2 linked regions of the Rhodospirillum rubrum ATCC 11170 genome follow. The protein of the gene in region 1 interacts with the protein of each later gene in a pairwise test. Links are inferred from orthologs where the notes say so. Each region holds a gene or a part of one and is shown on either strand. Other genes may lie near its edges. The genes, in order: RRU_RS12350 and RRU_RS01080.

Region 1 (14,680 bases):
CGACTGCCCTTCCCGACGATTGCGCCCCCGCTCTCACAGGCCGCCCCTCACAGGCCATGAATGAATTCGTCGTAGGTCTGGCCGGTTTTTGCCAAAAGATCCTCGACGAGGACCATGGCGGCGGCCATACCGTCTTTTGGCGAGGCATGGCGGCGCTCTTCGTCCAGCAACGCCGCATAAAGATCCTTGATGCCGGGAAGAATCCGGGCTTCGGGAACGCGGCGGCTGGAATGATAGCCGATGACCTGCCCGGAGGCCGAAAACGTCGGGGTGATATGGGCATAAACCCAGTAATGATCACCGTTCTTGGCCATATTGATCACATAGGCGAAGACTTCGTGACCTGCCGGGATACGGTCCCACAGAAGCTTGAAGACGCAAGCCGGCATATCGGGATGGCGGATGATATTATGGGGTTTTCCAAGGATTTCAGCCTCCTTGTAGCCGGCGACCTTCAAGAAGACATCATTGGCATAGGTAATGATGCCCTTTAGATCTGTCTTCGAAACAATGATCTGGTCTTCGCCGAAGAAGCGCTCGACTCCGCTGGGAGTCACGATTGGCCGCGACATGCACCCCTCCTGGGGCGGCTCCTGATCCAAGCCCCCCGTACAACGCGTTGTTTGCCGAAGGAAGAGACGCGGGGACGCGTTTCCACACGGGGAACAATCCGCCTCAGTCAGATGGAGCCAAACCCCACCTTCTTAGGGCAGACCGTCTAGCAATACAAAACATAGGGACATTATTCAAAGCGAATCCTTCGGGTAACCGCTTACCTTTTGTCCGGACTCGACTTCCTGGTATGAGGTGGCGGAAGAACCATCCTGGCGCGCCCTCCCCGATCCCTTGCCCTCAACCGGGCCGTGACCGCTCCGGTCGCCCGCCCGCCCCGGGGGCGGCGACTCGAAAAAGCCGGATTTATGGCCCTAGATCAGGATGATTTCAGGTCTGATCGACCTGAAATCATCCTGATCTAAATCTAAATGTTAGAGCGGGATTTTCGGCGAAAACCGCGCACACTTTTCGCCATCCCGCTCTAGGGGGTCTGCCCCGCCTTCAGCGCCGCCAGCCGGTCGCTCAATCGGGCCAGACGCGACAGCGTCACATGAACCTCGGCGTCGATCATCCCGGTGGCGGCGCTATCGCTTTCCCGATCCATCAGATCCTGCCAAGCGCCAAGCAGCCGGCCGGCCAGACGAACCTCGCCTTGCACCAGATCGATCAGCGAGCCGCCAAAGGACAGGGCTTGCTCCTTGGCCGGGCGCGGGGCGACGGACATCCCCGGGGCGCCGACGCTCTCGCCGCGTTCGCGGGCTTCCGCCGCCAATTGCAAGAACAGCGCACCGGTCACCGTGCCAAGGGCGAAGCGGGCGGCCAAGGCATAGCGATGGGCGGTTTCGGCTTCGGCCCGGGCGACATGGCCGGCCAGCACCCCGCCCTCCTCCCCGTCAAAATGCAAAGTAAGCGGCGTCAGGCTGGCCGACAGGGTCACGGGCAGGAACGCCCCATCCAGGGCGGCGCGCTCGGTCGGCCAAGCCCGGCGGCGGGCCAGACGCAAACGGGCGACATGGGAAAGCTCCTCGGCGGCCATCCGCTCGGCTTCCAGGCGCAGGGCGACATCGGCCGTTCCCGCCGCCAGGCGCATATAAAAGGCATAGGCCCGTTCCTCGTTGCGCACGGCGCGGTCCAGGGCGAACCACGGGCTCGACAGCGGCAGGGCGGCGTGGATGACGTCCTCGGGGTCGGGGGCTTCGGGGGGATCCCAGGCGAAGGGCAATTCGGCGGCGGGAATCACCCCCTGCTGGCGCGCCCATTCGGCCAGCATCGCCCCGTGGTCGCGTTCCTCGGCCTCAAGCCGGCGGAACAGGGCGGCCAGAGCCTCCTCGCCCACCGCTTCCATCCGCATCGACAACTCGGCGTAGCGGCGGCCGGATTCCCGCTCCATCGCCAGGGCGAGGGCGAAAAGCTGATCTACTCCGGCGATCTTCGGCACCGTATCGAAAGTCATCGGGCCGCTCTCGCGCAGTCCTCGTCCCCTTGGGCGTTCCATGATGCCTCCTGCTCGCGGAAACGGATGGCGGAGGGCCCCCTCAAAGATGGGACGGCCCTCCCCCAACGCAACCGGAGTATCCTCTTATTCGGCGCGCCACCCTAGTCGAAAGTGTCCGGCTAAAAGAAGGGGGTCAGGCGGCGGACGCATGGCCTTCCACCCGGGCGCCGACGGTGCGCCGCCGTCCGGCCCCCAGGCCGGCGATCAGGGCCAAGGCGCCAATCGCCAGGAACAGCCCGGCCACCGGACCCCAACTGCCGGTCTGCTGGTGGATCAGCCCGACCAGCAAGGGGCCCATCGCCGAAACGCTATAGCCCACCCCTTGAGCCATGCCCGAGAGATGGGCGGCGATATGGCTATCGCCCGAGCGCAAAACGATCAGGCTGAGCGCCGTGGCGAAGGAGGCGCCCTGGGCCAGCCCGAGGATCACGGCGAAGCCCCAGATCAGCGACAGGGGGGCCAGCATGCAGCCCATCAGTCCGATCGCCGTTCCGCATTGGGTCAGCACCACGGCCAGCCGCTGGTCGCGCGCCCGACCGGCCAGACTGGGGGTGACCAGGGCGGTGGGCAATTGGCACAGCACCGAGACCGAAACCATCAGCCCGGCCTCCACCGCCGAGATCCCACGGTCGCGCAGGATCGGCGCCAGCCAGCCGAACACGCAATAGGCCAGCGAGGATTGCATGCCCATGAACAAGGTCACCTGCCAAGCCACCTTGTCGCGCCACAGGCCGACCACCGGCAGCACGCCGCCGGCCTTGCCGCCCCGCTTGCCCCTCAAGGCGAAGGGGGCCCAGGCGACGATGGCGATCAGGGCCGGCACCACCCACCATGCCAGGGCCGCCGCCCAATCGCCGTCCAGCCGGTTCATCAGCGGCACCGTCGCCCCGGCGGCCACCGCCGCTCCGCCGCACATCGCCATGGTCATCACCCCGGTCATCGCCACCGCATGGCCGGGGTAATCGCGCTTGAGCACCCCGGGCAGCAGCACGTTGACCGCTCCGATCGCCAAACCGCCCACCGCCGTGCCGATGAACAGCGCCAAAGGCGTATGCGCCCCGCGCAAGGCGATGGCGGCGGCCAGAACCACCAGCATGGCCAGGATCAGGCGGTCGGTGCCGACGATGCGGGCCAGCCGGGGGGCCAGCGGGCCGAACAGCCCCAGGCACAGCACCGGCAAGGTGGTCAGCCAACTGGCCTGGGCGGCCGATAGACCGAGACCGGCCATGATTTCATTGAGAACCGGTCCGACGCTGCTCAGCGCCGGTCGCAGGTTGAGGGCGACCAGAACGATGGCGCCCGCCAGCAGCAAGCTTCGGCCATGCCAGGGGGAGGAAGGGGTCACGGGACGACAAAATCCTGATGAAAGGGAAAAAGACTTTAGCGGACGGCTCAACCGGCCTTGGCGGTCTTGCAAACGGGCCCCTGGTGATCGACCAGGATCAACTCGTCAACGGCGAAGCCGTTTTCGCGGGCGATATCGACCAGGGACGCGCGGATCGCCGGGTCGAGATCGGGCTTGCGGGCGAGGATCCACAGATAGTCGCGCGTCGGCCCCGAGACCAGGGCATAGCCATAATCAGCCTGATCAAGGGCGAAAACGTGATAGCCCCCGGCCAGCGGCCAGAAGAAGGTGACCGACAGACTGGGCACTTCGGGTCCCTTCTGGAAGGTGGCGTAGCCTTCGATCGAGCGCCAGCGGCAGGCCTTGGTGTCATAGCCCTTGTTGACCACGCTGATCTTGCCGTCGGGGCGCAGACCATAGGTGGCGGTCACATCACTGAGATCCCGCTCGAAACCGTGGTCAAGGCGCATCACCTCGTACCAGGGACCAAGGTAACGTCCGGCCTCGAAGGGTTGGGCCGGGGTGATGCCATCGGGCACGCCGGTACAGCCCGCCAGCATCCCCAGCAGGCCAAACACCCCCGCCCGGCCGCGTCGGGCGACGCGCAGGGCGTCGCCGGCCAGATCGCCTAAAAACATCGTGATGAAAGCCATGGCGGAAAGTCCCCTTTGACTGTGGTGCCGGTAGCGGCGTCATCGACCGGGAGCGGCCGGTCCCCCGGTCTCGAACCGCCCCATCGCCCGCGCCACCCGCCGCTCGATCAGACCGAGGCCGTCGTGCAGAAGCACGGCGAGCAGGGCGACAAGCAGCCCGCCCTGAAGCAGGAAGGCGGTGTTGTTGGACAGCAGCCCGGCGATGATCACCTCGCCCAACCCCGGGGCGGCCACCGTCGAGCCGATGGTCGCCGTTCCCAGATTGATGATCGTCGACACCCTGATCCCTTCCAGGATCAGCGGCAAGGCCAAGGGGAGCTCGATGCGAACCAAGCGGGTCAGCGGCCCCATGCCCATGCCGCGCGCCGCGTCGAGAACGGCAGCGGGAACCTGGGTCAGCCCGGCCAGGGTATTTTCGAAGATCGGCAAAAGCCCATACAGAAACAACGCGATCAGCGCCGGCTTGGCTCCGAAGCCGACCAGCGGCACCATCACCGCCAGAACCGCCACCGGCGGAAAAGTCTGGCCCAGGTTGACCAGGGCGCGCGACAGGCCAAAGAACGCCCGCCCGGCCCGCCGGGTGACGATCACCGCCAGCGGCAGGGCGATCAGGGTGCTGAGCGTGGCGGCCAGGGCGACGATGCGCAGATGATCGAGCGTCAGGCCAAGCAGCGGGCTTTGGGTATAGATCGCCGGCGCGCCGTTCTCGGCCAGCGGCGCGAAAAGCGGGGCGAAGGCGGCCGGGCGGGCCAGGAAGCCGGCAAGCACGCCCAGGGCCAGCAGGCGCGGCAGCAGCCGGCCGATCCATCGCCACGCCGTCATCGCGTCCCGCGCGCCGGTTCGGCCTCGGCCGGCGGCACGCCCACGTCCCCGGTCGCCCCCCGGGCATGGGCCAGGATGCCGCCCAGGCTGACCTTGCCCAGCACCCGTCCCTCGGCATCGGTTACCGCCATTGCGGGCCGGCCGCTCCAGGCCAGGGCGGAGAGCGCGTCGCGCAGGCTGGCGCCCGCCGCCAAAGGCGGCCCCTCGGCCGATCCCGGCTCAAGGGCGGCCTCCACCGACAGCAGATCGAGCAGACGAAAGGGCCGGTCGGCGCCGCCGATCAGCCGCTCGACGAAGGCATCGGCGGGCCGGGTCAGCAGCGTGGCCGGCGGGGCGCATTGCAGCACGCGGGCGCGGTCCATCACCGCCACCCGGTCGCCCAGGCGAAAGGCCTCTTCCATATCGTGGGTGACGAGCAGCACCGTTGTCCCGAAGCGCCGCTGCAGGGCGCGCAGATCATCCTGGGCCTTGCCGCGGATCAAGGGATCCAAGGCACCGAAGGGTTCATCCATCAACAACAGCGCCGGTTCGGCGGCCAGGGCGCGGGCCACCCCCACCCTTTGTTGCTCGCCGCCCGAAAGCTGATGGGGGAACTTCGTTGCATGCTCGGCCGGATCAAGCTGAAAGGCCGCCAGCAGATCCCTGACGCGGACATCGATGCGCGGGCGCGGCCATTTCAGCAGGCGTGGTACGGTGGCGATGTTCTCGGCCACCGTGCGGTGGGGGAACAGGCCATAGCCCTGGATGACATAGCCGATGCGCCGGCGCAGATCGTCGCCGGCCAGGGTCGCCGTATCGACGCCGCCGATCAGAACCCGCCCCGCCGTCGGTTCGATCAGGCGGTTGATCAGGCGCAGCAACGTCGATTTCCCCGATCCCGAGGTGCCGACCACGGTCAGCACCGTTCCCTCGTCGATGCCCAGCGACACGTCATCGACCACGGTGGTCTCGGCGAAGCGTTTGGTCAGATGGTCAAGCACGATCATCGGCTGGGGCATCACCGTCTCCCGACGCCAGGGGTGGGGGCGCCGCCGCCGCGCCGCGCCCCCTCGATCAAGGCGTCAAGGATCACGGCGGCGCCGAAGGCCAGGGCGACAGTAGGCAGGGCGCCCAGCAGCACCAGATCCATCGCCGCCTGACCAACGCCTTGAAAAACGAAGGTGCCAAAGCCGCCGCCGCCGATCAGGGCGGCCACGGTGGTCAAACCGATCGCCTGAACAAGCACGATGCGCACCCCGGTTAGGATCACCGGCAGGGCGAGCGGCAGTTCCACCTCGCGCAGGAGGCGACCGCGCCCCATGCCCATGCCGCGCGCCGCGTCCACGGTGGCGGCGGGCACCTGGGCCAGACCGACCACCGTATTGGCGACCACCGGCAGCAAGGCGTACAAGATCAGGGCGACCAAAGCCGGCGTGGCGCCGATGCCGCGCACGCCCAGGGCGGCGATCGCCGGCACATGGGCGGCCAACCAGCCGAGCGGCGCCATCAAAATCCCAAACAACGCGATGCTGGGAATGGTCTGAATGATCGTCAGCCCCTGCAAGACCATGCCGCGCAGCCAAGCCACCCGGTGGCACAGCACCCCCAAGGGCAGGCCAACAGCGCAGGCGACCGCCACCGCCCCGAGGGCGAGGGCGAGATGGGTGCGAGCCTCGCGCCAGAAGGCATCGGCGCGATTGGCGTATTCCTTAAGAACCGACACCCCGTCCCACTGCCCCGAGGCCAGCAGCAGGCCCAAAGCGCCAAACAGGGCGCCAAGGGCCAGCAGCCGGGCCAGCGGTCCCGGCCTCAGGCGGACCAGGGCATCGGTCCCCAGCAGCAAACAGGCCAGCACCAGCAGCCAGAAGCCGCCGGCCGGGGCGATGCGGGCATAGGGATTGCCCGCCTGGGTCAGGCCTTCGGCCGCCCAGCCGACGGCCAGCATTCCCACCCCTCCGCCGATCACCGCAGCGCCCAGGCGGGCCAGCGGCCGCCGCGCCAGCAAGGCGACGCCGCCGACGATCACGGCGAGGGCGACAATGCCGGCCGCCGCGCCCCAGGGCAGCGCGTCGAACAACGCCACCCCTTTGCCGCTGGCGATCCGGTTCGCCCGCAGGGTCATGAACGGCGGGCCGGCCAAGGCGGCCCCCAGCACCAGGGCGACGATGATCCCCGGCCGATCAAGGGATATCCCCATCAAGGACCCCTAGAGCGGGATGGCGAAAAGTGTGCGCGGTTTTCGCCTAAGATCCCGCTCTAACATTTAGATTGAGATCAGGATTCAGATTTCAGGTCGATCAGACCTGAAATCATCCTGATCTAGGGAAGCAACCCGTGGCTGGTCAGAAAGTCCTTGGCCACCGCCCGGGCCGGCTCGCCGCCCACCTGAACCCGGGCGTTGAGGGCTTGGAGGGTTTCCAGATCAAGGGCGGCGAAGATCGGCGCCAGGATCGGCTCGATCTCGGGATGGCGCTTCAGGGTTTCCTCGCGGACGATCGGCGCCGGGGCATAGACCGGCTGCACCGCCTTGTCATCGCTCAAGGCCACCAGATCGGACGCGGCGATGCCGCCATCGGTGCCATAGACCATCGCCGCATTGGTGCCATTGGTCTGGTCCGCCGCCGCCTTGATGGTCGCGGCCGTATCGCCACCCGACAGCACGATCAACTGCTCGGGGGTAAGGGTGAAGCCATAGGCCTTTTGAAAGGCCGGCAGGGCGGCTGCGGAATTGACGAATTCCGCCGAGGCCGCCAATTTCACCCGACCGCCACCGGCCACCCATTTTCCGAAGTCCGAAAAGCTGGTGATTGTCTCGGCCTCGGCCAGATCGCGGCGCAAGGCCACCGCCCAGGTGTTATTGGCCGGGGCCGGGGTCAGCCAAACGATGTGATTGGCCTCGTAATCCAAGGCCTTGGCGGTGGCGAAGCCCTGGGCCGCGTCCTTCCACAGCGGATCATCGGCCTTATTGAAGAAGAAGGCGGCATTGCCGGTATATTCGGGATACAGGTCGATTTCCCCGGCGGTGATCGCCTTGCGCACCACCGGCGTTCCGCCAAGCTGCAAGCGATCCTCGGTCTTGATGCCGTGGGCCTCAAGGGCCAGCAGCATGATATTGCCCAGCACCCCGCCTTCCGTGTCGATCTTTGAAGACACCACCACATCGGCCCGGGCGGCAGCGGCCGTGGTCAATCCCAGGACAAGCGCACAGGCAAGGCGAGCGAGAGCGGATTTCATCAAGGACCCTTTTCATCCGAACGGGGGGGGCGGCGGGACGAGGCGCCGGGGAAACGCCGATCTCCACCATTGGATGCCTCGGCCCCGCCGGTTTCCATCCCGCTCCCCGCCGCCCTTGCCCCACAGGAAAAGCGTGGTCAGAGGATAACACTGCAATGACCGGCGACCAACTTCCAGCCCGCCGGGCCCTGGGTGCGCCGCCATATCCGGGTAAAGCGCAAGGTTTCGGTGAAGGCCTCGCCGTCATAGACGCCCGCCGTCACCGCGCGCACCACCACCACCCGGCCGTCCTCGCCGGCGGCGCGGACCACGGCGTCGGAAAGATCCAGGCGCGACAGCTTGAGCAGCCCGGCGCGATAAGGCTCAAGATGGGTTTGCTTGGTTTTCACGCATCCCGTGTGATCGACAAAGGCGAGATCATCGGCAAGCAAGGTTTCAAGACCCTTGAGATCGCCCGTTAGCATGGCGGCGCGCAGGCGCTCTTCATAAAAGGCGATGTCATCGGCTGGCGAAGCGAGGGTGGCGAGGGCATTGGACATGGGTTTATCCTCCCGTCGGTTTTTTATCTCCCGTCGCCAAGTGTGACTCAAAAACCATCGGTTGCATAATTCCTTTTTGAACGCCCTTAAAGGCCATCGGCCGGAAAGGCCGCCAGCAGGGCGTCGATGATCGATGCGAAAGCCACCGGAACATCGACCGGCGGACCGCTTTCCAGGCTGTCCAGGATCACCAGCTTCGCCCCCGCCCCGCTGATCGCCGCCCCCACCTCGGCCGGCGGCGGGCGATGGGCGAGAACCACCCGCACCGCCTCGCCCACCAGGAAATCGCCAAGGATCCGAGTCCGTTCGGGCGTCCATTCACGGTCATCCAGGGCGACACTGGCGCGCGCATCCAGCCCCAGATCGGGCGTCAGGGCGGCGAAGCGGTCGCTGAGCGACACCACGCCAGGATCGGCAAGGCCGGCGAAGGCCTGGGCCGCCCGCGCCGATTGGGCGAGCAGGGCGCGCTTCAGGCCGTCAAGATTGGCGCTGATTCGCGGGGCGGCCTCGGGATGCAAGCGCCGCAGGTCGGCGGCCAGGATATCGGCCATCCGCCCCAGGGCGTTCGCCGACAGCCAGGGCGCCGGGGCGGCCGGCGCCAGGGCCGGCGCCGGGATGCCCAAAGCCGCTCCCAGGGCCCCGGCCGAGGGCGCGCGCACGGCGGCGACCCCGGGCAAGGCGCCATCGACCGGCCGGCCGGCGTCGATCTCGACCAGGCGGATATTGGTCCGCCGCGCCATGGGAAACAGCGGATCCTCGGGCCACAGCGAGCGCAGCGACACCACCGCCTCGGCGCCCAGGGCGGCCTCGGCCAGCGCCTTTTCCCCACGCCCGGCCAGGAAAGCCGCCTGCCGGCCCATCGGCAGGGCGGCCGGCACCACCACCCGCAGGCTCACCGCCGTACCATCAAGCAGGGCGCCGGCCAATCCCGCCGTCAACGGATGACCGGCCAGGATCACCGCTTCGGCGCGGGCGGCCGAGGGCAGAGTGAAAGCGATCAGGGAAAGGAAAAGGGCGAGGATCTTCATGACGGCTTGCTCCGCGACAGCATGCGGGCGACGGACGCCCCAAGGAAAAGAAGGCCGGCGGCCAGGATGATGGCGCCGCCCGAGGGAATGGGCAGGTCGAAATGCACCGGGATCAGGATCCCGGCCACCGCCGACAGCGTGGCGAAGACGATGCTGAGCAGGAAAAATCCACGCAGGGAGCGTGCCGCCACCCGCGCCGCCGCCGCCGGAATGACCAGCAGGGCGCCAACCAGAATGGCGCCGATGATCTTCACCGAAGCCACCGTCACCACCGTGACCAGCATCAGGAACAGATAATCCAGAAAGACCACCCGCACGCCGCGCACCTGGGCCAGGGCCGGGTTGAAGCCGCCCAGCATCAGGCGGTTGAACAGCGGCAAACCGACAACGCTCACCCCCAGCCCGACGACCAGCAGCACGCCGAGATCGCGGTCATCGACGGTCAGCACCGAGCCAAACAGCACGTTTTCCAGGATATGGACGTTGACCCGGGTCGAGAGCATCAGCAGCAGGCTGGCGCCCAGCGCCAACGACACCGACAAGAACACGCCGATCAGCGTCTCGGTGGCCAAGCCGGTGCGATTGCGCAAGAAGGCGACAAGCAGGGCGAACAACAGGCAATAGCCAAACAGGCTGGCATAGGGCCCGGTATAGGGCTCGCCCAGCAAGATGCCGATGGCCACCCCGGTCAGGGCGGCATGGCCGACCGCCTCGGAAAAAAAGGCCAGACGCTTGGTCACCACCAGGGTTCCCAGGCCACCCAGCACCGGACCGGCGATCAGGGCGGCGATCAGGGCGTTGACCAGGAAGCCATAGGTCAGCCCGGCGGGCAGCAATCCCGCCGCCGCCCAGCCCTGGACGACGGCGCGCAGCGCTTCGAAGCTCACGATAGGGCCTCCCGCAGGGAGCGCTGAGACGGGGCGGAGAACAGCGCCAGCAGGCGCTCGGCCGCCAGAACGGCCGAGGGCGGCCCATTGAACAGAACCGCGCGGTTCAAGCCGCAGGCGTGATCGGCCAGCCGGCGCACCGCCCCCAGGTCGTGCTCCACCCATAAAACCGTGACGCCGCGCGCCCGGAACCCGGCCAGAACATCCTCGAAGATCACGGCTCCGGCTTCATCAAGCGCCGTCATCGGCTCATCAAGGATCACCAGATCGGGGTCGGGGATCAGTGCCTGGGCCAGCAGAACCCTTTGGCGCTCGCCCCCCGACAGCGCGCCGAAGCGCCGATGACGCTTGCCCGCCATCCCCACCCGCTCCAAAGCCTGGTCATAGCGCCCGGCAAGGCGGCGCGCGGGGCCGAGAAAGGCCGGGCGGCGCTGGCACATCACCGCCAGAACATCGCTGACGGTCATCGGCAGACCGGGATCGAAGGCCAGGGATTGGGGAACATAGGCCAGCACGCCGGGGCGATCGCCCGGCCAGTCGATATCGATCGTCCCGCGATGGGGCATCAGCCCGAGCAGGGCCGACACCAGCGACGACTTACCGCCGCCATTGGGACCGACCACCGCCTGGATCGTCCCCGGCGCCACCCGCAGCGCCACGTCCTCCAGGATCGAGGTGCCGCCCAAAGCCAAGCTCAGTCCGCTGATTTCGATCGACGGACCGCTCACCCCTTGGCCTCCAGCATGGCGCGGACCAGGGTATCGAGATTGCGCCCGGTCTCTTCCTCGAACAGGCTCGCGGTATAGGCGCCCGTCGAGATATGCGAGAAGGCATACAGGGCGATGCCGGTTTCGCGGCGGATGGTCTCGACATAGGGGCTGGGGAAATTCAGCTCCGAGAAGATCACCTGCACATCCAGGCGGCGCAGCGTGGCGATGGTTTCGGCCAATTGCGCCGGGCTCGGTTCGATGCCATGGGCCGGTTCGACCACGGCGGCGACCTCCAGGCCGAATTCGCGCAGCAGGTAATTATAGGCGTCGTGGATGGTCGCCACCCGCAAGCCGACCTCGGGCGCCCCGGCCAGCTTGGCCAGGGCCGCCGCCCGCAGGCCGCGCAGGCGCTTGGCATAGGCCCGGGCATTGGCGTTGAACACCTCGGCCCGATCGGGAACCCGCTCGCCCAGGGCGCGGGCGATGGTATAGACCTGCTGGATCGACCCGGTGATCGACAAGAAGGTATGGGGATTGACCACCTTGCCCGCCGCGCCAGTGCGGGCATTGGCGCCCGAGGCGGCGAGCAGCGGCACCTCGGCATTGGCCTCGATCAGCGGCAGATCGGGCCGTTCCGAGGCGGCGACCATGCGGCCGGCGAAATCATCGTGGCCGATGCCGTTGACCACCAGAACGTCAAGCGTGCCAATGCGGCGGATATCCTCGGGCCGGGGCTCATAGGCATGGGGATTGAAGCCGGCGGGGATGATCGGCACCACCTCGGCCGCCTCGCCGACTATATGGGCGACATAGGAATAATAGGGATGGAGCGTCACCCCGATGCGCGGACGGTCGGCGGCGAAAACGGATCGGGCCGGCAGGGCGGCGCTGCCGGCGGTGGCGGCGGCGAGCGACAGGAAACGGCGACGGTTCATCGGGTGACTCCGGCGGAAAATGAGGTAACGGCCTGCTTCCAGCCCTCGGCGATCAGCGTCGCCTCATCGAGCCCGGCCGGCGGGGTATGGGTGGGTTTGAGCCAGACCTCGGCCCCCTCGCCCTCCAGGCGCAGAACCATCGAGGCGGCGACCTCGGCGTAGGCGCTGAGGCCGACATAGCCGCCGTCCACGGCGTGCCAGCGATGGCCGCCGCGCGCCCGCCAACTGGCATCGGCGACGAAGGGCGGCAACCCTTCCGCGCCCAGCTCATCGGGTCCGGGCAAAGGGGCGGTGCGGTCGAGTTCCAGGGCGACCAGACGCAGATCGGCGAAAATCCCCTGTTCAGCCGGGGTCAGCGCCGTCCGCGCGTCGATCTGATAGGGCGCGAGGGCGGCCGCCTCGGGGGTTTGTCCACGCAGACCGATCCACGAGGCGGCGGCGACAACGATAACCAGGGCGGCCAGGGCCACCCACCCCGCCTCGCGTCCCGCCCCGGCGGCGGCGACCCTTTGTCTGTGCATCGGGGCCACCGTCAATGAATGTCGGCGTGTTCGATTTCGACCGTATGGCCGGGGCCGGCATCGAACAGCACGTAGAACTCGCTGGCCGGCTTGGGAAAGACCAGGGTCGAATCGGCCCCGAGCTTGCCGGCGACCAGAACCTGCTCGTCATAGGAAATGACATCGAGCGTCACCCCCGGCGCGCCCGAGCCATCGGAGAAGCCCCCGGTGCAGCGCACCGTCTGGGCGTCGGCCATCTCGCAGCTGCACAGCGGATAATGGGCCAGGGCGAGCGAGGGCGACACAAGGGCGGCGCCCAGCCCACCCAGGGCGATCGCCCAGGAGGACATCGGAAAAATACGTTTCATCACCGGTTCCCTTCCTTGGTCTCTTGGTCTGCTCCCTGGCCGGTCACGGCGGCGAGCGGCCAGGACGTTTGGTGAAGGGTGCCGTCCCACCCCTCGATGGTCAGCCACAGCTCTTCCTTGCCGGTCAGACCCTCGGGAACGGGCACCTGAGCCATGGCGAAATGGGGATTGCCGTAAGCCAGCGCGCCAAGCGTGCGGATATTGCGCGGCTTGCCGATCCGCAGGAAACTGCCGCGGATGGTGTCGACATCGCCTTCTACGATCTTGACCAAGATGAAACGGCGCAGGGCGCCGTCGGCCCCGGGTTCCGGCAGGCCGGGCATGGCGCTGACCGCCACGCGCCACGGCCCCAAGGCAACGGCGGCGGGGGCCGTCGCCGGCATGGCGCCGACGGCGGTGGCGGTGGAAAAGGCCCCGTGCTGCTGGGCGAAATAGAACGCCGGAAGAAACAGCATCAGGGCGCTGAGATGGAATTTCGAGCGGTGCCAGAGCTTACGCATGGGAGGGGCTCTCCCCAAGCTTAGCGCCTTGGCGCATCTCGAGGGTGGCGCGAACGGTGCGCTTGCTCCAGATCAGCATCCCCGAAAAGATCAGCATCGACAAAATCAAGCCGAAGAGGAACCACACCCCCTTGATCGCCAGCCCCAGGGCTCCGGGGCCGCCGAAATCGCCGACATGGAGCGGCCGCAGGATCTGCGAGGCCAAGCCCAGGGGCCCGGAGTCTCCGCCCTTTTTGCTATAAAGCACCTCCGCCGTGCGCGGATGGACATAGGTCACATCCGACAGGAGCGGCACCCGGCCGCTGCCATAGGCATAGATCGGATCAAAGGCGGTGCCGGGGAAATAAAGCGCGGTAACCCGCCCACCCGCATGGGTGGCCTGGGCGGCGGCCAAAGCCGCGTCGACCTCGGCCGGCGGCGGATGCTCGCCCGGGGCCCGTTTGGGCAGATCGGCCCGGTCGATGACCACCAGCGGCGCCCCGGGATCAAGCGCGCCGCGCAGATCGACGATCGCCGCCTGAACCAGGAACCACAGGCCGGTGACGCCGATTAGCAGCACGAACCACAAAGACCACGCCCCGCCAAGCCGGTGAAGATCGCCAAGGAGAACCCGGGCGCCCTTGCCGGTGCGCAGCTTGGGGCGGGTGAAGAAGGCCCGCCAGAAGCGCTTGTAAACGACCATGCCGGTAACGACCGATCCAAGCAGCGGAATCGCCATCACCGCCACCAGATACCACCCCCAGGGATAGCCGCCCGTCCACGGCGACAGCAGCCAGCCATGCAGGGCGCGCAGGAAGACCGGCAAGGGGTTATCCGAACCGATGCCGCGCAGGGTGGCGCTGACCGGATCGACATAGGCCATGGCGTAAAGGCCGTTCTCAAGGCCTAGACGCACCGTCGCCGCCATGTAATCGGCGCCCCAACCAACCGACAGGGCGCGCGACCCCGGGGCGGCGGCCTCGGCGGCGGCGATCAGGGCGCTGGCCGGAGCCGGATCGCCGCTGGCGCCCGCCCGCACCTCCGGATCGATCAGCCACATGATCTCGTGGCTGACCGAGGCCAGGGTGCCGGTGAAGCACAGAAAGAAGACATAGGCCCACAACGGCAATCCCATCCAGGAATGCACAAGG
Region 2 (14,518 bases), 2.5 Mb from region 1 along the record:
AAAGCCCGCCGCCCGCTCGGGGCCATGCAGAACCACCAGCCGCAGGCCGGGGGCGAATTGCGCCGCCTCGCGCCGCCAGGCGCCAAGCACGCTGGTCGGGGCGACGATCAGCACCGGATCGTTCAGCCGCCCCGATTCCTTTTCGACCAGGATATGGGCCAGGGTCTGCAGCGTCTTGCCCAGCCCCATATCATCGGCCAGGATGCCGCCCAGGTTATTGGCCCGCAGGAATTGCAGCCAGTCCAGCCCCTCATTCTGATAGGCCCGCAGCGACCCGACCAGCCCCTTGGGCGGCGCCACCGCCTCGCGCAGGCCGACGACGGCCAGCCGGCGGGCGATATCGCGCGCCCCTTCGGCCCCCTCCCAGACGACGCCCAGCGGCTTGCCGGCCTCTTCGAGCAGGGCCAGCGGCCCAAGATCGCGCCCGCTCAGCCGCACCCCCGGACCGGCGCGCTCGTCGGGCACGGCCACAGCATGAAGGGCATGGAAGATCGGCCGCAGGCGGCGCACGGCGACGGGCAGCACCCGGCCATCGCCCAGCGGCAGGTACAAAAGCTCGTCCTCTTCGCGCTCGACCAGATCCTCGCCCTCGCCAAGCAGGGTCAGCAGCGCCGGCAGCAGATCGACCCGCTCGCCGTCGATGGTTACCCCCAGCCCGACCGACAGCCAGCCGCCGACCGTGCCTTCCAGCCCGCCAACGGCATTCAGACCACCCCACCAATCCTGGCTGTCGGCGACGACCGGGCGCACGGGAAAATCGGGATCGATCTCGATCCGCCAGCCGGCCTCTTCCAGGTCGGGCACGCCGTCGCGCAGGAAATCGACGGCGCGTTCGCGTTCCTCGCCACGCGGCAGAAAGGGCGGGGCGATCAGCCGATCGGCGCTGATGCCGCCTTCGACCCGCACCCGGCCCAAGGCCTCGGCGACGCGCAGCGGGCCGATGCGATCAAGCTGGCGTAGCGCCGTGCCTTCGGCGGCGAAATCCCGCTCGATGCGCATCAGGCTGGCGCCAACCATGCGCAAAGGCGCCGGTTCGCTGGAATCGGCGGGCAGGATCACGCTGTCATAGGCGAAACACGGCCGCGCCACCAAGGCCTGGGTGGTCTCGCCGGGCATCTCGGCGCCGCGCATCCGCGGCACGGCGCGCAGGGCGAGCAGGCGGAGGATCGGCTGGGGGGCGACGGACAGCGGCTGGGCATCGATCGGCGCGGGCAGCACCGGAACCGCCGCCGGCAACAGGGCGCCCAGGCGGCTGCGCACCGCGTCGACCGAGGTCGGCGGGATCGGCGGCGCGCTGAGCAAACGCGCGGCAAGGCGCGGATCCAGGCCGAGATCAAGCGGTCCGGTCTCGCCGGACCGGGGATCGACATAGGCCGGCGGCTCGATCGGCAGGGCGCGCAGATCCCAGGCCTCCGCCTCCGGGCTTTGCCCGCTTTCCCCATCCTCGGGGGCGGGGGAAGCGTCGTCCGGATCGGTCCGTGTCGGGGCCTCGACAGCCTCGCCGTCGAGAGCCCCGATCTCGGGGATAGCAGGCTGGGCGATATAGGGTTGGCCGATATCGGGCTGGGCAGTCTCGGGATCAGCGGCCTCGGGCGCCATCGCCTCGGGCTCGATCGCCGGTCTCTGCCAGCCCTCGCCATCCGAACGCCAGACCAGCTTGGCCCGGCGCGCCGCGCCCGGATAAAGCGTCGGACCATCGGGGCCGCCCCACCGGCAGCGGCCGCTGGCCACCATCGCCGCGAACAACTCGCTGCCGCTGATCTGGGGCAACAGCAGGGCGTTGCCGCCCCCGGGGGCGCGCAAGGCCGCCAGACGCGGCACCAGGGCCAAATCGCTGGGCCGCAGATAGGCCGGGCGGGCCGGCGAGCGCACCAGGGCGTCGGCCGACAGGATGCGGCGCTCAACGCTCGACATCTGGCCGTCCTTGAGCACGGCGATCGACCACAAGGTCACTTCGATCTCGGCGCTGACCCGCCCCCCGCCCCGGCTCTCGCTCCGGCCCTCGCCATTTTGCGGAACGCCGCCTTCCCCCTGGGGGCCGACCACATAGATCAAGCGGTGGCGGATCGCCGGCGGATAGGCCTCCGGATCGCCGACCTCCTCGAAGCCGGCGACGGCGGCGATCCATTCGGCGAGAGCGGGATCAAGGGTCGGTTCGCTGACCGCCGCCTGGGCCGGCCGCGCCCCGAAGGACCCATCCCAAGCCGGAACCACCGGTTCGGCCTCGCGGGCCAGGGTTAATAAAACGGCGGCGACATGCTTGCAGGCGAAGCCGACCGGGCAGGAGCAATAGCCAACGATCGACAGACCGCCCAGGCCGTTCTCAAGCGTAATCGTTTGCACATAGCGCCGCCCGGCCGAGCCGGCGACCTGACCGGAAATCTCGTCGTCGGCCACCCATTCGGCTTTAAGCACCCGCCCGTCTTTCAGGTACTCCTCGCCGCGCTGAAAATCCTTCGGCGCCAGCCGGGCCCGAATGAGATCGGCCGTCAGAAAACCCGGCATTGTCCGTCTCCGCGAAAAAAAAGGGTCAAAGGGCCAGCCGGTCGGCCTTGCGCCAACGGCGGTTCGGCGCGGAGGGCTCTTCGAACAATTCGAGAAGCTGGCGCATCATGGTGCCGCCCAGGTCCTCGGGATCATTGATGGTGACCGCCCGCTGATAATAGCGGGTGACATCGTGACCGATGCCGATGGCGACCAATTGGGCCGGCGAGCGATCCTGGATCAGGGCGATGACCTCGCGCAGATGCTTTTCCAGGTAATTGCCCGTATTGGCCGAAAGCGTGCTGTCGTCGACCGGGGCGCCATCGGAGATCACCATCAGGATACGCCGGGCTTCCGGCCGGCCGACCAACCGGCTATGGGCCCACAGCAAGGCCTCGCCATCGATATTTTCCTTGAGGATGCCTTCCTTGAGCATCAATCCCAAGGCCCGGCGGGCCCGCCGCCAGGGCACATCGGCTTCCTTATAGATGATATGGCGCAGATCGTTCAGCCGTCCGGGAAGCGGTGGCTTGCCCGCCGCCACCCAGTCCTCGCGGGCCTTGCCGCCCTTCCAGGCGCTGGTGGTGAAGCCCAGGATCTCGACCTTGACCCCGCAGCGCTCCAGGGTGCGCGCCAGGATATCGGCGCTGACGGCGGCCACCGAAATCGGCCTGCCGCGCATCGAGCCGGAGTTATCGATCAACAGGCTGACCACCGTATCGCGGAACTCCATCTCCTTTTCCTGCTTGTAGGACAAGGTATAGGTGGGGTTGGCGACCATGCGGGCCAGCCGGCTGACATCAAGCAAGCCTTCTTCCAGGTCGAATTCCCAGCTACGGGTCTGCTGGGCCATCAGTCGGCGCTGCAAGCGGTTGGCGATGCGCGTCACCACGCCTTGAAGCGGCGAAAGCTGCATATCAAGCTGGGCGCGCAGGCGGGTCAGTTCTTCGGGATCGCACAGATCCAGGGCGCCAACCACCTGATCATGGGTGCGGCTGAACACCTTGTAGCGGTCGACGTCGTCGTCCTCGTCGACCGAATTGCGCCGGCGCGACGGATCGCCCTCGCCAGCCGGATCCTCGCCGCCCTCGCCGGGCAGGGTCGCCTGCTGGGCGGAGCCCTCTTCCTCGCCCTCGCCGCTTTCCCCCTCGCCCGGCGCCATCTGCATGTCGCTTTCCGGACCGGGGCTTGAAATCCCCTCGGGCGGGCTGTCCTCGGCCCCTTCGCCAGCTTCGGGCTCGCTCTCGCCGCTGCGGGTTTCGTCATCGGAGCGGTCGGCCTGGGTCGGATCGAAATCCTCCAGGCCCATTTCATCGAGCAATTCGCGGGTCGAGCGGGCGAAGCGCTTCTGATCGCCCACTTCGGCGATCATCCGCTCCAGCGCCGCCTGGGCGGACTCGGGCAGCACCTGACGGGCCAGATCGAGCACATGACGGGTCACCGGCCCGGGCGCGACCTTGCCAAAGCGTTCCAGAGCCAACAGGCGCACCGCCTCGCCCAAGGGGATCTGACCGGGATCGGTGGCCTTGTCATAGCCTTCGCCGGCCAGCCGTTCTTCGACCGCCCCAGCGATATTGGCCGCCACCCCGGCCATCCGCCCCGCCCCCAGGGTTTCATAGCGCGCCTGTTCCAGGGCGGAAAACACCTCGCGGGCTTCGATCCCGGTCGGTTCCAGCCCGGCCTGGATGGTGATGTCGTGGTGGCGCAGTTTCAGGGCCAGACTGTCGGCGGTGCCGCGCAGCCGGGTGATCTGTCCGGGATCGAGCTTGCGCGGCGGCAGGGGCAGACGGGCCTGCCCGCCGATCAGCGCCGCCCCGCCCGGGGTATAAGACACCACCAGCCCCGGCCGCCCGGCCACGGCGCGCAGCGTCGCCGAGGTGACGTTTTTCAAGGCTTCCTGCGGCTCGTTCGCCCGGCCGCCGGCACCGGGCACCGGAATACGCGTCATCGCTTCGATCCGTCCCTGACCTGTCGCCGCCCCGCGCCGCGCCTCACAGGAAGGCGGTGCGGAAGGCCGCACTCTCGGGGAGCTCCTTACCAAAGCACCGCTGATAATACTCGGCGATGATCGGACGTTCGGTCTCGTCGCATTTGTTCAGGAAGGTCACGCGGAAGGCGAAGGCGTCATCGCCAAAGATGGTGGCGTTCTCGGCCCAGGTCAGCACGGTGCGCGGCGACATCACGGTCGAGATATCGCCGTTGATGAAGCCGCTGCGCGACAGATCGGCCACGCCGACCATGGCGTTGATCTTGGCCCGGCCTTCGGGGGTGTCGTATTCGGGACGCTTGGCCAGGGCGATCCCCACCTCCACGTCGTGCTCCAGGTAATTCAGCGTGGCGACGATGTTCCAGCGGTCCATCTGCCCCTGATTGATCTGCTGGGTGCCGTGATAAAGCCCGGTGGTATCGCCCAGGCCAACCGTATTGGCGGTGGCGAACAGACGGAAATAGGGGTGGGGGCGGATCACCTTGTTCTGATCGAGCAGGGTCAACCGGCCTTCGACCTCGAGCACCCGCTGGATGACGAACATCACATCGGCCCGCCCGGCGTCGTATTCGTCAAAGGTCAGGGCGATCGGCCGCTGCAGACACCAGGGGAGGATTCCCTCGCGGAATTCCGTAACCTGCAGCCCGTCGCGCAAAACGATGGCATCCTTGCCGACCAGATCGATGCGGCTGACGTGGCTGTCAAGATTGACGCGGATGCACGGCCAGTTGAGGCGCGAGGCGATCTGCTCGATATGGGTGGATTTGCCGGTGCCGTGATAGCCCTGGATCATCACCCGGCGATTGAAGGCGAACCCGGCGAGAACGGCCAAAGTGGTGTCGCGGTCGAAGCAATAGGCGTCGTCGCGATCGGGAACGTGCTCGGACACCTCGGTGAAGGCCGGCACGGTCAGATCGGACTCGATACCGAACACGTCCCGCACGGAAACCTGGGTGTCGGGTTTATCAACGGGATACTCAGCAGCGACGTCCATGGACTTCCTCGTTCTCAGGCAAACGGCTTGGTGATGAAAAAGCGGACCGCACAGGGGCGGCCGGGCAGAATGTCACGCGTTCAGGACGTTGACCAGCACGTGATAGGCTTCGTTGACTATCTTGAAACGCTCCTCGGAGTCCTTGTCCCCGCCGTTGGCGTCGGGGTGATAGCGTTTGACCAAGACCTTGTAGCGGCTTTTCAGTCCGTCCAGGGTCAGGGGTTCTTCAAGATCAAGCACCCGCATCGCCCGGGCGCGCGGCCCATCCTCGCGGTAGCGGGCGCCCTCGCGCGAGACCCGGGCGCGGGCGGCCTCGCCGTTTTGTTCCTCGAACAGGCCAAAGGGGTCGGCGAAAGGCGACTCCGTTCCGGGACGGGCGTTGACGGCGCGTTCGCCCAGCGGCCAAGTCGGGCGGTTCCACACCGTGGAATGGCGGATCTCCCGCTCGATCTCGGCCTCGCTCATGGCGCCATAATAATTCCATGTGCGATTATAGTCCTGCACGTGAACAAGACAGAACCAGTAATACTCGCGCAGGCCGCGATCCTTGGGGGCGCGGTAGAGCCCCTCGGCGCCACACCCCGCGTGATCACAACGGCGCGGCGCCAGCCCCGGGCCGTTCGCAAAGCCATCAAGGGGGGGGGACGGCGCGGTGCTTTTTGCGGCCGCCGCGTCCAATGCCATCGCTCTGTGTCATGACGGTGCCTACTATGGGGGCCCAACCGGCGCAAGGCAAGCCATCGACCGCCCTTGACAGGGAGCGCGCCCGCCCCCCAATCGACACCACACCCGGGTAACACCCCTCCCGGGTGACGGCCCGCCCCCCGGCCCCAACCGATCCCCGCCCCCGTCCGATCGCAAGGAAATCCGCCATGACCCTCGCCGCCCCGTCCTCCGCCACCCCGATCCGTGACCGCCTGGAAAGCAAGCTGCGGGCCGGTCTCGCCCCCGAAACCCTGATCATTCGCGATGACTCGCGCAAGCATGCCGGCCATGGCGATCGCCTCGCCGCCCTCGCCCCGGCCGATCAGGGCGGCCATGCGCCGATCGACGGCGCCGGCGAGACCCATTTCAGCCTCGACATCGTTTCGGCGCGCTTTTCCGGGATGTCGCGCTTGGAGCGCCAGCGTCTGGTCAACGCCTTGGTGGCCGAGGAACTGCGCGAGCGCGTGCATGCCCTGTCGCTGCGCTGCCGCAGTCCCGAAGAGCAGGCCTGACCGTCACCCGTTTTGCTGCGAGATGATCCAAGGGTTCCGCTTTGCTTCGCAATCCGCGAAACGTGCCGGCTCCGCAACGGCTGGTCTGCTTCAGGTGCTTTCTTGGCAAAATCCGGCAAGCCCTTGCCCTATGAGACCTTTCTGTCCGCCCGTAGTAATCGCGCCCCGACTGGTACGGTTCTTGCCATAAGGGAGTGAACCAAGGCCGTTCCCCGGCGAGCGGGGCGGAGAGCGCAAGGAACCCAATCGATGTCGGATAAATCCTCCCTGTCAGGTGCAGCCCGGGTTTTGGTGGTCAGCGAAGACGACAAGGTTCTTCGTCTGGCCGAAGCGGAATTATGCGATCGCTTTTCCGTTTTCACCGCCAATGAGGTTGCCGGCGCCCTGCGCCTGCTTGAAGAAGAAGGCCCCTTCGCCGCCGTTCTGACCGATCAGGCCAGCCGCGCCACCACCATCGACGGCATCTTGCCCGAACTGATCGGCCGTCATCCCGGCACGGCGCTGATGTTGCTCGACGCCACCTCGACCCGCGCCCCCCATGGCGTCACGGTTCACTAACGACCGCCTTGAAACGGAAGCCTTCACAAGGCAGACCGACTTCTGAAGGCCTCCGTTTTCGCCTCTGGCGTGGCGTGCGAAGAAGCCCCCCCGCGCTTTTCCGCCCGCCACGCCCGCCGTTCCCCTTGGCCGTGAGCCTTGGGCTTTCGGAACTCCGCCCCTCCCCGCACGTTTGGCCTTAAAGGGAGGGTGCGGCGTTCCGGCCGGCCTCCCGCCCGAAAGCCCAGGCGGAGACGGCCATGATCACCCCCCCCCTTGCTGCCAGCCCCCCCCGTACCGCCGAAGACCAAGAGCCCCCCCCCTTCCGCCTGCCCGGGGACGCGGTCTGGCGACGGGCCCATGCCGATCGCTGCGCCATTCTCATCGATGGCGAGGCGTATTTCTCGGCCCTGCGCCAAGCGGTGATCGCGGCGCGCCGCGAGGTGCTGATCATCGCCTGGGAACTGCATTCCAAGGTCGATTTGCTGCGCGATGTCGAAATCGACGACCAGGGTTTGGCCGCCGACGGCTGGCCCGTCGCCCTCCAGCCACTGCTGCTGGCCGCCCTGGAACGCAATCCCGATTTGCATATTCACATCGTGCTGTGGCGGGTGGCCGTGCTGTTCCTGCTTGAACGCGAGGTCCCCTTCGATCTGCCCAAGCTGTGGGCCTGTCATCCGCGCCTGCATTTCGTTGAGGACGGCGATCTGCCGGCCCTGGCCAGCCATCACCAGAAGATCGTCGCCATCGATGGCCGCTTGGCCTTCAGCGGCGGTCTCGACCTCACCACCTCGCGCTGGGACACATCGCGCCATCTCGCCCATGATCCGCGCCGGGTGAACCCGGACGGCGCCTTTGGCCGACCCTGGCACGATGTGCAGGTCATGGTCGATGGCGACGCCGCCCGCGCCCTGACCGAGATCGCCCGCCGCCGCTGGGAGCGGGCCACCGCCGAGCCCTTGCCCGCCCACGACATCCTCCCCGCGCCGGCCGAGGCCGTTTCCGATCCCTGGCCGGCCGCTATCGCGCCGGACTTCACCGATATCGCGGTGTCGATCGCCCGCACCGAACACGAATACGCCGGCCGCTCCGAGGTCCGCGAAGTCGAAGCCGGCTTTATCGCCACCTTGGAAAACGCCCGCGACTGGCTGTTCATCGAGCAGCAGTATCTGACCAGCGAGGCGGTCGGCGCCGTTCTCGAACGCCGCCTTGCCGAGGAGGACGGCCCGGAGGTCGTGATCATCCTGCCCCAAGGGTCGGATGGCCCGGCCCAGCAGGCGATCATGGACAAGGGCCGCGACGACATGCTCGACCGCCTGCGCGCGGCCGATCGCCATGGCCGTTTCGCCGCCTATTGGCCGATCGCCCGCGACAGCGACGAAGGACCGAACGGGGCGGAGAACGCCGAGGCCGCCGACCCCACCGATCCAACCGATCCGCCGGCCGAGCCCGAGGGCCGGGGCGTTTACGTTCATTGCAAGGTGATGATCGCCGACGGCACCAGCCTGCGCATCGGATCGGCCAATATGGCCAACCGCTCGATGGGCCTCGACACCGAATGCGACGTTATTTTGGAAGACGACGGCACCGCTGACTTCCACGCCAAGCTTTTTGCTTTGGCCTGTCGGCTGGCGGGCGATCTGCTCGGCCTTGATGCCCAGACGGTGGCGGCGCGGATCGAGGCCGAGGGCTCGTGGATCAAGGCGATCGAGGCCCTGCGCGACAAGCCCGGCAACACCTTGCTGCCCTTCACCCACCGCACCCCCACCTTGCTTGCCGACCTCGCCCCCGATCTTCGCCTGTGCGATCCCGACCGGCCGCTTGATCCCGACACGGCGGCGGCCATGCTGATCGCGCCGTCGATCGAAGAACTGCCGCCGGCCCCGCCGCCCGATCCTTCCGGCGGACGCAAGCGCCGCAAGGCGTGGCTGGCCCTGGCGGCGGTGGTGGCGGTGGGCGGCGCCCTGGGGCTGGCCTGGACCAATCCCGATCTGCTGAAATGGGCCGATCCCCATCGCCTGCTTGATGCCCTGGGATCGTGGACCAGCTCGCCCTTCGCGCCGTTGGTCGCCGTGCTTGGCATCGTCGCCCTGGGACTGGTCGGCTTTCCGGTGATGGTGATGATTCTCGGCACCGGCATGGCCTTTGATCCGTGGATCGCCCTGATCGTCAATCTTCTGGGGGTCGGCGCCAGCGCCTCGCTGTTGTTCCTGATCGGCCGCATGGCCGGCCGCGACGCCATCGAGCGCTTCGGCGGCCGGGCGATTCCGGCGCTCAGCCAGCGCTTGGCCAAACAGGGGGCGGCCACCGTGGCGGCGCTGCGCAATGTGCCGGTGATGCCCTTCACCCTGGTCAATCTGGTGTGCGGCGCCACCCATATCCGCTTTCGCGATTATCTGGTCGGCACCCTCCTGGGGATGGCTCCGGGCATCGCCGCCCTGTCGTTCCTGGGCGAGCGGGTCGCCGCCAGCTTGCGCGACCCCACCTGGGGCAGCTTGCTCGCCCTGGCCGGGGTCGGCATCACCACGGCGGTGCTCGCCCATGCCCTGCAGCGCTGGGCCGAAAAGCGCGAGAAGACCTCGGGCAAGCCGGCGGGAGAGACCGGGACGACCGCCGAGCCGGAGACCCGATCAGACGCGGCAGCCCGACCGGCCGCCCGCCCGGCGGAATGACGCTCCATCAGCCCAGTCCCCTGGTCCCGCACAGCACGTCAACGAGCGAGGGGTTCGCCGGTTCGATCGCCCTTCGCGTCGTCTGCTGGAACCTTCATGGCTGCGTCGGCACCGACCGCCGCCGCGATCCGTCGCGGGTGGCCAAGGCCCTGGCGGTGCTGTCGCCCGATGTCGTAGGCCTGCAAGAGGTCGATCTGCGCCGCCATCCCGGCGAGGCCGAGGATCCGCTGACGTTGATCGCCCGCGCCACCGGCATGCGCGCCGTCCATTCGCCAACGCTCAAACGCGACGGCGGCGCCTATGGCAACGCCATTCTCAGCCGCTGGCCGGTGGTCGCCGCCCTGCCGCTGGATCTATCCGTTCCCGGATGCGAACCGCGCCGGGCGATGGACGCCACCCTCGAGCATCCGGCCGGCCCGCTGCGGGTGATGGTCACCCACCTCGGCCTGGGCCGCAAGGAGCGGCGCTGGCAGGTCGGCCGGCTGGGCGAACGCCTGTCGCGACCGCTGGCCGGCGCCGACGGCCGCGACGCCCATCATCCGCTGATCCTGATGGGCGATTTCAACGAATGGCTGCCCTGGGGGCAAACGGCGGTGGCCGGCTTGAAGACGTGGTTCGACGCCGATTGCTCGCGCCGCACCTTCCCCAGCTGGCTGCCGATCCTGCGCCTCGACCGCCTGCTGGTGCGCCCCTCCCCCCGCCGCCTGACCCCCTGGCCAACCCTGCCCCAAGGCCAAGGCATCCGCCGCGCCTCCGACCACCTGCCCTTGGTCGTCGACCTGGAGTTTTAAGGGACGGCGGGCATGCGAAAAAGGCGCCCGGCTTTCGCGGACCGCCTTGAGGTTGTTCGGGTCTGGTTGCGGGCGCACAAAACTACCGATATCGGCATTCGCTTCAAGTCGCGGTTTAAAAGGACAAGTTCCGATAGCTTATTGGGCCAAGACTTGTTCAACGCCGCAGAACGATAACCTTAATCACAGAGATTGAAATGCACGGGCTCGCCGTTCCAAGCCCTGAATAAATCATGCCCGTTCCAGTACCTCACCTTTCCGTCGCTCACCGACCGCTTCGCGCGGAACACGTTATCCGCTGTCAGGCCCTCTAGGCATTTAGAGCCTATGTCAGGCACTTCAAAACCCTCCTGCCAGTAACCGGAGATCGTTCGCGAAGGAATCCCCATTAACAGGGCTGCGTACTTCGTTTCCTTTAGCACAACCGCGAACTGGTTCGTGATGACCGAGTAGCCAGTACGAGCGTAGACTATGCGGGAATCTTTCGACGAAAGATTCTGAAGCAAGTACGATACTGCTGATGGCGCGACAAGTTTTGATTTGTCACGAATAATCCCGTCGCTTGCATTCTGACACCAGTTCCGCACGTCGTTCGACGTAGCAAGTGTCATCGGAATGCGCGTTCGGCCAGCGAACTTGCGTGCTGAGGGTAGGTAATCGGATGTTGTCACGAAAATGCTCTTTTGCGCATTCTCGACATCTGCCACACCATGCAGTGCTGCCACAGCAGACATATCTATTTTGTTTCTCGGTGAGTATTTTTTTGCCTGAACAAGCGTCAGTACGTCCCCGAGAGGATCGCGCTGAAGCACGCGAACATCAATTCCCCCATCATTCGAGCCGGGGCCGAGCTCACACGTAAAGCCTTGGCTTTGAAATATTCTGAATAGTAAAATTTCAAACTCGCGCCATGTGAGCCGATGCAAATCGTCTGGTCGCTTGGCGAAATGCGAATACAGCTCCTCGTGAACATCGGCTATGTCCTGCTGTACCAGCCCGCATACCCATTGCCAGTTGACATAGTCGAGGAACGGTTGGAACAGAGGGCTATCGTCCTCAGGATAGATATGAACGCTCACCTCATCGATCCGATCGAACCAGAAACCATGCCGCGCGAGTAGCTCGATGAACTCGACATCGAGATCACCAAATTCCCCATCTAGCGCACGACCAATATCTCCATTGAAATGCAAAATAGTTGCAACAGGGGCTGCTTCAGGTTCACCATCCACTCGTTGGGCGTAAGTCTGAAAGCCGCAGTCGAACCAAAGCTCGTGCCTAGCCGCCCATTCTCGAATGGAATTTTGCAGTGATATAACCACTGCTTCCAACTCAGCATCAGAAGGCGTGGCTTTCACCTTACTTTCCTTGAACTCGTCGTTAGGCTTCATATTTCACCATCACAAGCGCAAGAAAGTGCCACCCATCTCATTATTACATAGTGCCAATATTCGCTGACATGTGCTGCTGTCTGGGCGGACGCTACGCTCCCCCCACCCCTCCGCCAGGGCGATTGGCGATGGTATGATCGTGCCCGTGAAGACACGAGGAGGGAAGCATGGAGATCGACACCGACCGTATCGACGAGGCCGTTCTGGCAGTGCTGCTTCTTGGCCTGCATAACAACGATCGGGCCTGGAAGGGGTTCGATTGGCAGACCCTGAACCGCCTGCACACACGGGGCGCAGGGCTGGCGCGCTCTGGGCCAGGGTGCCGGGGATTTGGCCTATGGCGAAGAAACCGCGTGGGGTGATTGCAAGGCCGGGGCGGGCGATGCGCGGTCTTGGCGCTCTTGCGCCCAGAGGGCCGTCGCGAGATCGGACAGCCCCGGCCCGCAGGTCGCGCCCTCCGCATCGGCGGATGGCCGCAGCAGGCGGGCAAGGGGGAAGGCGAGCCCGAGGGAGAGGAGCCAGAGGCGTGTGGCGGCCTCGCCCGAGGTCGCCAGTCCTGGGAACAGCGGCGTCTCCTGCCCGTCCACGGCGGCGACCGCCGTTGCTAGCGCCTTGGCAAGGGCGTCGATATCCTCGTCAAGCTGGGGGGTGACGCCTTCGCAATGCAGCCGCAGCTCCGCCATCCCCACCCTGGGCACCAAGGCCAGCAAGGCCGCCGCGCCGTGCCGATTTTTCGCTAGATCAAGAGCGCCGGGGGGCGCGCCGCCAAGCGCCGCCGCCCCCTCGGCCAGCTTGGTCCACGGGTCGCCCGCCGCTGCGGCGGCCTCTGGCGGAACGGATGGCGGAACGGACGAAGCCGCCCCCACCATCTCGCCGATCCAGGCGACAAGGCCTTGGCCCCGCGCCCTCTCCGCCCCGCCGAGAGCGAGAAGGGTCGCCCCATGGAGCAAAAGGCCGGTCAGCCTCTGAACGCCGCCGGCGAGTTGGGGGGCCGTGGGTCGGCGCGGATCGTCGAGCGCGATCACCCGGCCCGTCCGCGGATCACGGCCCATCTTCAGGCCCCAGCCATAGGTGACGCGCCGCGACGGCGACTCTTCCACCGCGACGATGCCGTCGATTTCGCCGGCATGCAGGGTCAGCCCCTCCGGCGCATGGCAGACGACGGCGGGGGCGCCGAAGGGCTCCACGGCGATGTCGCCCACCCATAATTCGCGCAGACCGGCGGGCACGGCGACAGCGGCGCCGCCGCGAAGACGCAGCCGATCGGCAAGGCCTCCCGTCGCCGCGCCGGTGGCAAGGGCCGGCGACATCGCCGGCTCTCCCTGCGAAACGGCGGCGGTCCCGGCGCCATAGCGCTGGACCAGGGCGACGTTGAGCACCTTCTGCCACACGCGGGCGCGCCCCTCGCCCATGAGATAGGCCTGCGACATCAGATGCAGGCGAAGGGGACCGCCGGCGCCAAAACCATCCAGCAGCCGGGCGGCCCGCCACTCGGCTTCAAGGAACGGCGCGGCAAGCACATCGGCGTCGCCGACGCCTTTGAACGCTCCGGCCGCCACCAGCCCGGGCAGGGTATCCTCCGGGGTCAGCGCCAGGATTTCGCTCCGCCGGTCACACCATTCGGGGCCGCAGAACTGGGCGAAGGACGCGGCCAGCGCTCCCTCCGCCCGTCCGCCGGGAACGACGCGGCGAAAATGATCGACCAGGAACGCCATGCGCTCGGCACGGAGGGCGAAGACCTGCCAGAGCCGCTGGCCATAGCCGATCCGCGAGATGAAATGGGTGCCGTGGTGATAAAAATAGTCGAGATAGCGCGCCATTTGCGCCTGACGCACGAACGGCCGCCACACGCCGTCGGCGTCGAGCCGTGTCGCCGTCGAGCGCAGGCGCGCCATGGCGCGCTTGCCCGCCTCCGTCCAATAGTCCGCCATATGAACGCGGTCATCGATGCCGATCGACGCCACATCATGGACGACCTCGCCATCGTCGCGGTCGAGGGTGAAGAGCAGATAGCCGGCGGCGGGGGCGCCGATCCGCGCCAAGAACGCCGGATCGGGGGCGATCAGCGCGGCGGCGTCGAGCCGGCGCTGCCCCAGGTGCTCGCGCGAGACATCGACCCTCACATCGAAAAGCGCCGTGAGCAGACCGCCAAGGCTCTCATGCAGCGTCACGGCTAGCGGCGCGAAGGGTCGCAAGGAGGGCGGTTGGGCGCGGGAAATGGCGATGAGCGGGCGCGGCCCCGGCGGCGGCGCCACCTCCCCCGCCACCGAGCCGAGTCCGGAAAGCACGTTGACCGGATCACCAAGCTGAAACATCGGCATGAGGGGTCACCCGAGCGGCTGGAAGGTGCAGGCCAAAAGCAGATCGGCCGGAGCGGCCACCCGGCCAATGGTGATGAGGTGGTCGGGAAAAAGCAGGTTTTCAAAAGCCAGCAGGCTCACCGGC

Evidence for each region.
Region 2: the proteins of RRU_RS12350 (region 1) and RRU_RS01080 interact in binary tests that used the Escherichia coli proteins (3 or more experiments, as listed by UniProt). The link is inferred for Rhodospirillum rubrum ATCC 11170 from one-to-one orthologs.

Annotation. Positions count from the first base shown.
Region 1 is NC_007643.1:2,769,827-2,784,506, forward strand. The notes cover bases 4,958-7,803. They hold RRU_RS12350 (ABC transporter permease), read right to left. Parts: upstream 7,047-7,803; coding sequence 5,868-7,046; downstream 4,958-5,867. Other genes in these bases: RRU_RS12345 (ABC transporter ATP-binding protein), read right to left, coding at 4,958-5,868; osmF (glycine betaine ABC transporter substrate-binding protein OsmF), read right to left, coding at 7,169-7,803. Outside these bases: RRU_RS12320 (PAS domain-containing protein), read right to left, coding at 48-572; RRU_RS12325 (ferritin-like domain-containing protein), read right to left, coding at 1,037-2,008; RRU_RS12330 (CynX/NimT family MFS transporter), read right to left, coding at 2,184-3,395; RRU_RS12335 (lipocalin family protein), read right to left, coding at 3,443-4,048; RRU_RS12340 (ABC transporter permease), read right to left, coding at 4,088-4,870; more of RRU_RS12345, read right to left, coding at 4,867-4,957; more of osmF, read right to left, coding at 7,804-8,083; RRU_RS12360 (nuclear transport factor 2 family protein), read right to left, coding at 8,221-8,622; RRU_RS12365 (metal ABC transporter solute-binding protein, Zn/Mn family), read right to left, coding at 8,709-9,650; RRU_RS12370 (metal ABC transporter permease), read right to left, coding at 9,647-10,537; RRU_RS12375 (metal ABC transporter ATP-binding protein), read right to left, coding at 10,534-11,265; RRU_RS12380 (metal ABC transporter substrate-binding protein), read right to left, coding at 11,262-12,182; RRU_RS12385 (DUF6162 family protein), read right to left, coding at 12,179-12,703; RRU_RS12390 (hypothetical protein), read right to left, coding at 12,715-13,050; RRU_RS12395 (hypothetical protein), read right to left, coding at 13,050-13,550; RRU_RS12400 (PepSY-associated TM helix domain-containing protein), read right to left, coding at 13,543-14,680.
Region 2 is NC_007643.1:246,021-260,538, reverse strand. What follows is about bases 5,326-8,009. They hold RRU_RS01080 (BolA family protein), read left to right. Parts: upstream 5,326-6,337; coding sequence 6,338-6,682; downstream 6,683-8,009. Other genes in these bases: RRU_RS01070 (VTT domain-containing protein), read left to right, coding at 7,480-8,009; RRU_RS01075 (hypothetical protein), read left to right, coding at 6,932-7,240; RRU_RS01085 (J domain-containing protein), read right to left, coding at 5,538-6,149; cobS (cobaltochelatase subunit CobS), read right to left, coding at 5,326-5,465. In the rest of the region: RRU_RS01100 (DEAD/DEAH box helicase), read right to left, coding at 1-2,505; RRU_RS01095 (cobaltochelatase CobT-related protein), read right to left, coding at 2,531-4,432; more of cobS, read right to left, coding at 4,476-5,325; more of RRU_RS01070, read left to right, coding at 8,010-9,891; RRU_RS01065 (endonuclease/exonuclease/phosphatase family protein), read left to right, coding at 9,888-10,682; RRU_RS01060 (restriction endonuclease), read right to left, coding at 10,862-12,040; RRU_RS01055 (hypothetical protein), read left to right, coding at 12,241-12,435; RRU_RS01050 (hypothetical protein), read right to left, coding at 12,409-14,394; RRU_RS01045 (hypothetical protein), read right to left, coding at 14,401-14,518. UniProt on the Escherichia coli protein: Transcriptional regulator that plays an important role in general stress response. Has many effects on cell morphology, cell growth and cell division. Acts by regulating the transcription of many genes, including dacA (PBP-5), dacC (PBP-6), ampC and mreB.